DNA from 3 places in the Halomonas sp. MES3-P3E genome. Region 1 is predicted to be linked to each of the others. Evidence: predicted binding sites of a transcription regulator. Region 1 holds the regulator's gene; each other region holds the start of a gene.

Region 1 (3,283 bases):
GATATCTAAAAAGATAATTAATGATTAGTCCGCTACTGCTATTTTTTACCGATCCTTTTTACAGATACAAACTCTTCGTCATATCGTCAGTACAATGTTTATCTAACCTATCAATACGTCCTTACCTGTTTTTAATATTGCAGCTAGCATGCCAAAAACTCAACAAAAAAATTAAAACACATGAAATCAACAGCTTAATAAAAAAAATCAAGATAAAGCACTCTGTTAACATCGGAATACCAGGCCTAAAAACTGTATAAAAATGGCACATGAGTAAACTCTTACCAATTTTACATGCCAATATTGCACACTTTTACAGGTATTGTGTGAGAGGTCGCTTAATGAGACCTATACAAGACGTGAAGCGGGAAATGAGCAGCGAAAAAGCGCCCCTTTACCCGGGTGGGATTCAATCTGTAATTGCGCATCGTGGCGTAATAGTACGTGCTTAACGATCGCCAAGCCTAAGCCAGTGCCGCCAGTTGCGGTGCTACGGCCTTTATCGACACGGTAAAAACGTTCGGTTAGTCGGGGAATATGGACGGGATCGATGCCTTCACCATTGTCTTCCACATCAATACAGCCGCCGCCAGTCGCGCTAGATTTCCAACGTAAGGTGATGTGGCTACCTGCTGGCGTATAGCGAACGGCATTGAAGGCGAGGTTAGAGATGGCGCTACGAATTTCCTGTTCACTACCCAGCAGGCGTGCATCGCTTTCAAGCGCGACAGTAATGGTATGGCGCTGATTCGACAGCGCCAGCGCATCATCACAAATGCTTTGTAGCAAAGGCCCTAGCGACAGCGGATGGTGATCTTTCCCACCCTGGTCGATTTCCAACCGGGAGAGCAGCAATAGATCATTGACCAGATTTTGCATTCGCTGCGTCTGTTCCTGCATCTGGTTGATGCTTTTACCCAAACGCGGAGGCAACTGGTCAGCAATATCGCTGTAGGTTTCCAGATAGCCGGAAAGGACGGTTAGCGGCGTGCGCAGCTCGTGAGAGACGTTGGCAACAAAGTCGCGCCGCATCTGTTCCAGGCGGTGCAAGCGCGTGATATCCCGAGCCATTACCAGCCGTTCATCGTCGCCGTACAGGGTAATTTGATACTGCAGGATTCGACGCTCGTCAATCGGCGATGTCAGCGTTAGCGGCTCGCCATACTCTCGCGCGTTAAAGTAGCGGATGAAGCTTGGCTCACGCAGTAGGTTGGTAATGTGCTGACCACGATCATGGGCAGTTTGTAGCCCCAGCATGTTCGTTGCAGCGCTGTTCCACCACTCCAGATCACCGTGGCGGTCGAGCATGACCACACTGTCGCGCATCGCTTCAGACGACTCTTGAATACGGGCCAAGGTAGCGCGCAGCCGACTTTGCGTTATACGCTGGCTTTTCTGATAGCGGTATAAACGATCAAACAATTCACCCCACATACCGTGAGCGGCAGGCGGCTCATCGTGAGGATGTAGGGTTAGCCATAAATAAAGTTTGCGTAGCTGCCGCAAGTGATAAAACAGACATACTGCAAGCCCTGCCGCAAGCCCTAGCCCTGCTGAGCCCAATAACCAGCCTAAGCAAGTACCCAGTGTGGCCAGCCACGCTAGACGCCACAGTTCACGGCTCCATAGGCGCACATTTACACCCGTGCAGAGAAACGGTATCCGGTACCCCGAACCGTTTGAATCAGGTTTTGATGCACATCGCCCAGCGCTTTTCGTAAGCGTCGAATATGCACATCGACCGTACGCTCTTCGACATACACATTACCACCCCATACTTGGTCAAGCAGTTGGCTACGTGTGTAAGCGCGCTCTTGATGGGTCATAAAAAACTGCAGAAGACGATACTCGGTCGGCCCCATTTCCAACGCTTTGCCGTGTGCGCTTACCCGGTGACTTACCGGATCAAGCAGCAGGCCATTAATCTCAATCGGATCTTCAACGCCACGCGGCGTCGCGCGGCGCAGCACTGCTTTTAACCGTGCCACCAATTCGCGGGGCGAAAAGGGCTTGGTGATATAGTCATCGGCACCGGCTTCAAGCCCTTGGATCTTATTATCCTCTTCGCCTTTAGCGGTGAGCATAATAATGGGGATCTCGGCGGTGGCTTCTTCGCGCTTCAACCGCCTAGCCAGTTCAATACCGCTGGTGCCAGGCATCATCCAGTCAAGCAGCAATAAATCAGGTTGGTGGTCAACCACCATGGCATGAGCATCCTGGGCGTTATCTGCTTCGAGCACACGGTAGTCAGCCATTTCCAGCGCTACCGCGATCATCTCGCGAATCGACGATTCATCATCGACAATCAGAACGGTTTTGGCGGTCATACCAGAGCCTCACGGTGTGCAAAAAAGCCAGTTCAAAGAAAACAGTTCAAAGAAAACAGTTCAATGACATGTCAGTGACGATAACACCATGACTTGATGACAGTTACATGACAATGGCAGTTACTAACCCGCCGCAGGCCACCAACTTAGCGCAATACCAGCAAAAATCAGCAGCCCCGACCAGTGATTATTCAGAAACGCCTGGAAACAGGGATCCCGCTCCTGATAACGAATTAAGCGCTGCTGATGCAGGAAAGTTGCCGCCATTGCAGCGAGCCCTAGCCAAAAGAACCCACCTAACCCGACCCGCCAGCCTACCCATGCCAGTAACCCCAGGGTAGCTACCTGGAGTAGGCCGATTATCAGGCGATCCGCGTCGCCAAACAGCACGGCTGTCGATTTAATGCCAATTTTTAAATCATCGTCGCGATCGACCATGGCGTATTGCGTGTCGTACGCCACCGTCCATAGCACGTTTGCACAGAAAAGCAGCCACGCTTCCAACGGCACATGGCCCAGCACGGCGCCAAAGGCCATTGGAATTGCCCATGAGAATGCCGCCCCCAGCACCACCTGGGGAAAGTGGGTATAACGCTTCATGAACGGGTAAATAACTGCCAGAAATACCCCGCCCAACGAGAGCAGCACCGTAAACCAATTAGTCAGTAGCACCAGAATAAACGCTGCGGCCACCAAACCAATAAACAGCAATTGAGCCTCGGTTTCGCTGATTCGACCTGTGGCGAGCGGGCGATGCTTAGTGCGTTTCACATGGCCATCGAAATGGCGATCTGCATAATCGTTCACCACGCAGCCAGCCGCGCGCATGACGTAAACACCGGCCACAAAAATCAGCAGTACATCACGGCCGGGTACCCCTTCAGCGGCAATCCACAGCGCCCAAAGCGTCGGCCACATCAACAGCCACGTGCCAATGGGTCGATCCAAACGCATCA
Region 2 (3,283 bases), on a different contig from region 1:
TGACCAGACCCACGACAATACCGCCGCCGCCAAGTACCAGTACCCACCAAGGCACCAGCGCAGAACCACCAATTTCGCCGCCGGTTTGTACTACGCTGATCACCGCTGCCAGCGGGCCAACCGCATTCGCCACATCGTTTGAACCATGTGCAAAGGCCATGGCACAGGCGGTGAAGATCATCAACACGCCGAACACGCGCTCTACGTTGGCATAGCCGAAGTGATCATTTGCGTTGTGCTCGAACTTGATACGCCGCTGCATAATCAAGCCGATACCCATAATCACCAACCCCAGCAAAATTGACAGCAGCAGGCTCTGATTAAAGGTTAAGTCCAGCCCCACATGGGACAACCCTTTCGTCAGCGTGACCATCGAAACGATAAAGCCCACCAGAAACACATAGCCCGGCACGTAGCGTTTAGCAGCCGTGAACGGGTTGGCATCTTCAAAAATCAGGTGGTGAACTGATTTAAACAGCAAAAAGCCAATGGTGCCCGCCAATAAGGGAGAAACCACCCAGCTCGCAGCAATCGTGCCTACGGCGCCCCAGTCCACTGTGGAGGGGCCTAACCCTGCAACAGCAAAGCCCACAATCGCGCCGACAATCGAGTGCGTCGTGGAAACCGGCCAACCTTTCATAGACGCTGCAAGCAACCACGTACCCGCCGCCAGCAGTGCTGCCAGCATGCCGTATACCAACAGCTGAGGATCGTCTTGCAGTAGTTCGGGGTCGATAATACCTTTACGAATCGTATTGGTAACCTCGCCACCGGCTAGCCAGGCGCCGAGAAATTCAAAAACAACAGCGATCAAGATCGCTTGTTTGATGGTGATCGCTTTCGACCCCACCGAGGTTCCCATCGCATTGGCGACATCATTCGCACCAACGCCCCAGGCCATAAAGAAGCCAAACAAACAGGCCAGGATAATGAAGATTTCACCGTACTGGGCAATAATCAGCATGAAGATCCCCTTAGCGGGCGGTCAGTATCTGCAGACGGCTACCCACACGCTCAGCGCGATCGGATAGTTCGCCAACCCATTCAATGATTTTGTAGAGAAAGATCACGTCCACTGGCGGTAGCTGGCTCTCAAGCGAGAACAGTTGGCGACGGATCGTCACTTGTTGGTCATCGGCTTGGTGCTCAAGGGTGTGCAGTTCACGGATCATGTTCTGCATGACGTCGGAGACGTTTTTTCCAAAGCCGGACTCAAGCAGATCCTTGAGTTCTTCCAGTGCCTGGCGGGCTTGGGCAACACAAGCAACACTGGTACGGATGTAATCGCGCATTGCATCGGCCAATTCATCCGGCACGCGCATTTTACGCCCCAACATAATGCCGGTAATGTCACGCACCTTGTTGGCGATCTTGTCCTGCACGCTGATCAGGTCGAGCAGATCGGAGCGCGACACCGGAAGAAACATGGTGTTGGGCAGGTTCAACCGCAGCTCTGTTTTCAGCGTATCGGCGTCATGCTCTAAGCGGGTGACGTTTTCGCGCAGCTCAGCCGCTTTGTCCCAGTCATCAGCCAGCGTTGCTTCAAAAAACGGCAACAGCAGATCGGCACATTCATTTGCCTTGACGATATGGGCCAATAACGGCTGGAATGGCGAGCGGCCAAACATCGAAGAAAAAGGATTGGAGGTAACCATAATGCCTTTTAGCCTGTTTTCGGGAAGCCTGGAAATGGCGGCGCCAGTATAAAGAGTGCGCCCGCCGCCGTCATGAAAAGTTCATAAATGTAATCAAATATTCATTTAAATGTCACGATAACGAGGTGGCGAGCGTCATGAAAAACCCAATCCCCATGGAAGTAGAACTGAAACTTGCCCTTGCACCAGAGGGACCTGCCGCGCTGTGTAACCACCCGTTTCTAGTATCGAAACCCTCACACCAGCACACGTTGACCAATACCTATTTTGACACCCCGGAAGGCGATTTAGCGAAGGCGCATATTGCGCTACGCCTGCGCAAAATAGATGGCAAAGTGCTGCAAACGGTGAAAACCGCAGGCCAGGGCGGCGGCGGATTATCTCAACGACAGGAGTGGGAGTGGCAAGTTCCTGACCACGAACTGGATCTGGTAGCTCTTGCCGAACTGCTCCCCTTTCAAGGCCAGCTTAGCAGCGTGCTACATGCCCTCGCCCCCCAACTCAGCACCGATTTTACGCGGCGCAGCTGGCAGCTAACCGATGGCTTAGTAAACCCAGGCGCAATAGGCCAGCGCAGTCATATCGAGCTGGTGCTGGATGAGGGCGAAATTATCAGCGGTGGCTACCGCACGCCCATCCGCGAGGTAGAACTTGAATTAAAGGACGGCGACCCGGAAGCGCTGTGGGCATTGGCACTGACACTTTCAGAACAGGTACCGCTGCGCCCTTCAGATAGCAGCAAAGCATCTCGGGGCAATGCACTTAGCAACCAGCACTGGCCACTTCCCAAGGCGCACTCACCGGCTGAGTGGCTACACCGCGCAACGCTGGCGCTGGATGCCTACCACGACAGCCAGCAGGCAAGCTTTCTAAGCGATGCCCAACAGGCGTTAGTCACTCTCGCTGACCACCCCGCGCTGGATGACAACGCCCGCGTGTACGCTCAGGCGTTACCCGGCAGCTTAGATGCCCATGGTCAGCCCAGCACGGCTTACGGTAACGCTGCGTTGGCACTGGCCCATCGCTTGGCGTACCAAACCGAGCTACGCTAACGGCTTAATGCTATTTCAGGACTGTTTTTAAGGACCGAATTGAGGCCCACTTCAGGATGATGCGATGAATTTAAACTTAACCCCCGGTGCGGAAGGCCTACGCGCTCAACTGTTTCATATTATTTTCGAATCCGACACACCGGGCGCTAAAGCCTTTGATATTGCCTTGATCGGGGCTATTTTGTTGAGTGTCGCGGTCATCCTGTTGGGTAGTATCGAGATTTACGCCGAACGCTACGGGCCCATTTTCTTCTACATCGAGTGGGCATTAACGATACTGTTCAGCTTAGAGTTGTTAGTTCGCATTTACTGCCTTGAGCGCCCCTTGCTCTATCTAAAAAGCTTTTATGGAATCGTCGACTTAATCGCTATTTTACCCACTTGGCTAGTGCTACTGGTCCCTGGCGCTCATGGGCTGGTGATTGTTCGCTTGCTGCGAGTGCTGCGTATTTTCCGCATTTTGCGCCTGATGGAGTTTGTCGGTGAAGCCAGCCTGCTACTCGACGCGTTAAAACGCAGTCTGCGTCAAATACTGCTATTTTTTTCTGCCATTTTCATGGTGGTCACGCTGTTCGC
Region 3 (3,283 bases), on a different contig from region 1:
CGCAGTGGCTTAATCAAATTATTGCGACCGAAGAGCTGCAGGTGCTCTTTCAGCCCATTGTGGATGCCAACCAGCAGGCGATTTATGGCTACGAAGCACTGATTCGTGGCCCCAAAACGTCACCGCTGCACTCGCCGTTACGGCTGTTTGATGTGGCCACCCAGGCAGGGCAGCTAGTGGAGTTAGATTTACTCTGCCGACGCTTGGCGATTCAACGCTTTGCCGAACTTGAACTGCCCGGCCTGCTATTTCTTAACGTCATGCCGTTAACCATCGTTGAGCGTGATTTTCGCGAAGGCTTAACGCTGGGCTTCATTCGCGAGAGCGGCCTTCCCCCAGAGCGAGTAGTGATTGAGCTCACCGAGCATGTGCCGATTCATGACTATGAGCTAATGCGCCAAGCGGTGGATCATTACCGTGACATGGGCTTTCAGGTGGCGCTGGACGATTTGGGGGCAGGGCACTCAAGCCTGCGCCACTGGTCAGAACTGCGGCCCGATTTCGTCAAGCTTGATCGGCACTTTATCTCAGGGATTGATCAGGAGCCTGCGAAGCGCGAATTTCTCCGCTCGATTCTTGATGTGGCGCGTAGCCTGGATTGCCAGCTAATAGCCGAAGGCGTGGAGACTGCGGCGGAGCATCTCTGCTTGTGGGAACTCGACCGTGGGCTCGCGCTACTGCAAGGCTTCTATTTTGCTCGGCCAAGCCCGCAGCCGCCTTTACAGCTCAACATGGTGCTGCCCGCGACAACCCAGTTAAAAAGCCCTGCTGGCCGCACTGCGCGCTCGATTTTGCGCACGATTGAGGCCATCACCACTGACTGCGCAGTGCCACTCATCTCCGAGCGGTTTCGCCGCCAACCCAGCTTACGCTGTGTGGCCGTATTGGAGGACGGTAAGCCCGTGGCAGTGGTGCGTCGCAATGCTTTTTTAACCCTGTTCACCAACCCTTATAGCCATGCGCTGTATGCCAAACGCTGCGTATTGGACGTGGCCGATGTACGCATGCTGGTGGCTGAAGCAGATACCCCGCTTGAGGTGTTGAGCCAGCAACTGACCGATAGCCACGATATTGAGCAGGAAGACTTTGTGATCACCAATGATGAAGGTGATTACGTGGGCATGGGTAATATCGTTGACCTTTTGCGTGAAATCACCGCGATTCAGGTGCGCCACGCGCGCCATGCCAATCCGTTGACCGGCTTGCCAGGCAATATCCTGATTAACGAAACGCTGGTCGCTTATTTAGCCGCCGAGCAGGGCTTTGCCGCCGCTTATGTCGATTTGGATAATTTTAAAGCGTTTAACGATGCTTACGGCTATGCCCGGGGCGATCAGGTGATTATTTCGCTATCGCGGCTGCTGCAGGCCCAGGTAGAAAGCGCTGGTGGCTTTATCGGCCATATTGGCGGTGATGATTTTATGATGTTGCTACCGCACAGCCATTGGGAAAGCGTTTGCGGCCAAATCCTGCGCTCATTTGAAGTGATGGCCCCCGGTTTCTATGAAGAAGCGGACCGGCTGAAAGGCGGGATTCAGACTGAAAGCCGACAAAATAGCGTGACGTTTTTCCCCTTTGTCAGCGTGTCGATTGCAGTAAAACCTGTCACCGATACAGCTACTTGCAGAGCGCTGGATATTGCCGCTGAGCTGTCTGAACTGAAGCATCAAGCCAAAAAAATTCCTGGTAACAGCCTGTTTGTTGAGCGTCGCGGTAGCTGCGTTAGCCAGTAAAGCGCCAATGTCATGTTACGTTAGCAAAATCGTCACCAAGCGGTCATATAAATGCCCCGTCGTTGTCATCTGAAATGGTCAGGATTGTGGCTATCTTTTAACAACACGTTAGGTGCCCCATGCAGATCTCCTCACTAGCCCATGCGCTTCCCCGCACATTGATCAGCGCCGCCGTTGCCAGCGCTTTTGCGTTGGTCGCGGTGAATGCCTCAGCGGATCTTTCATCGCGTTATGTCGATAACGATGGCGATATGATCGCTGATGCGCCTAGCGATGAGTCACAGTGGGCCGATCCCGATACGCTCGTGTTCGCCTACACGCCAGTGGAAGATCCGGCGGTTTACGCCGACGTGTGGTCTGACTTCCTGGAGCACCTAAGCGAAGCAACCGGTAAAGAAGTTCAGTTCTTCCCCGTGCAGTCCAACGCCGCCCAGCAGGAAGCACTGCGCGCTGGCCGTTTGCACGTCGCCGGTTTTAACACCGGTGGTGTACCGGTCGCGGTCAACTGCGGTGGTTTCCGCCCGTTTGCCATGATGGCGGCCGAGGACGGTAGCTTTGGCTACGAAATGGAGATCATCACTTATCCTGGCAGCGGCATCGAGACCGTTGAAGACCTGGAAGGACGCCAGCTAGCCTTTACCTCTGAGACCTCTAACTCTGGTTTTCGCGCGCCCTCCGCACTGCTGCGCTCCGAGTACGGCATGGAAGCGGGCGAAGATTTTGAAACCGCCTTTTCTGGCTCCCACGACAACTCCATCTTAGGTGTTGTGAACGAAGACTACGATGCCGCTGCCATCGCCAACTCAGTGGCACGCCGCATGCTGGCACGTGATGTTGTGGCAGAGGGCGATTACGAAGTGATCTACACCTCCGATACCTTCCCCACCACCGCTTACGGGCTGGCGAATAACCTGAACCCGGAACTTGCCGAGAAAATTCAGGATGCGTTCTTCAGCTATGACTGGGCAGGTACCCCGCTGGAAGCGGAATTCGCCAACTCCGGTGAAGCGCAGTTCATTCCGATTACTTATCAGGAAAACTGGTCGGTCATTCGCACCATTGCCGATGCTAACGGTGTGACTTACGACTGTGACTGATCGTTAAGGTAAACGGTACTGCACGGCCAGGAAGGCATCCCTTTCTGGCCGTTTCGCTATAAAAACGAGGCGGGAAAATGTTGACACTAAGCGGCGTTGGCAAGCGTTACCCCACCGGGGATCGGGCGCTGACGGACATTGAACTCACGCTGCCCAAAGGCCAGGTAATGGCGCTGATTGGGCCATCCGGCGCGGGTAAAAGCACCCTCATTCGCTGCGTGAATCGGTTAGTGGAGCCCACCCAGGGCAGCATTCGCCTGGAAGGCACGGAACTGACCAGGCTCTCAGGTCATAAGCTTCGCCACGCGCGCCGCTCAATGGGGATGATTTTCCAGGAGTATGCCCTGGTAGACCGGCTCACCGTGATGGAAAACGTACTCTCCGGCCAGCTCGGCTATGTGGGTTTTTGGCGCAGTTTTTTACGTCGCTACCCACAGGAAGCGGTCGTCGAAG

What was found. Region 1 encodes PhoB, which activates phosphate uptake and scavenging genes when phosphate is short. Its sites were predicted from a motif close to TGTCATANNNNTGTCANA; they were not measured.
Region 2: the regulator PhoB is predicted to act here: its motif matches at 1,755-1,772, upstream of CXF87_RS19970 (CYTH domain-containing protein).
Region 3: the regulator PhoB is predicted to act here: its motif matches at 1,764-1,781, upstream of phnD (phosphate/phosphite/phosphonate ABC transporter substrate-binding protein).

Annotation. Positions count from the first base shown of each region.
Region 1 is NZ_PJBT01000182.1:149,117-152,399, forward strand. It holds gene phoR (phosphate regulon sensor histidine kinase PhoR) at 349-1,635, opposite strand; gene phoB (phosphate regulon transcriptional regulator PhoB) at 1,638-2,327, opposite strand; gene ubiA (4-hydroxybenzoate octaprenyltransferase) at 2,451-3,283, opposite strand, start outside.
Region 2 is NZ_PJBT01000192.1:27,383-30,665, reverse strand. It holds gene CXF87_RS19980 (inorganic phosphate transporter) at 1-964, opposite strand, end outside; gene CXF87_RS19975 (TIGR00153 family protein) at 975-1,655, opposite strand; gene CXF87_RS19970 (CYTH domain-containing protein) at 1,793-2,707, shown strand; gene CXF87_RS19965 (ion transporter) at 2,772-3,283, shown strand, end outside.
Region 3 is NZ_PJBT01000184.1:7,000-10,282, reverse strand. It holds gene CXF87_RS14170 (bifunctional diguanylate cyclase/phosphodiesterase) at 1-1,733, shown strand, start outside; gene phnD (phosphate/phosphite/phosphonate ABC transporter substrate-binding protein) at 1,853-2,830, shown strand; gene phnC (phosphonate ABC transporter ATP-binding protein) at 2,908-3,283, shown strand, end outside.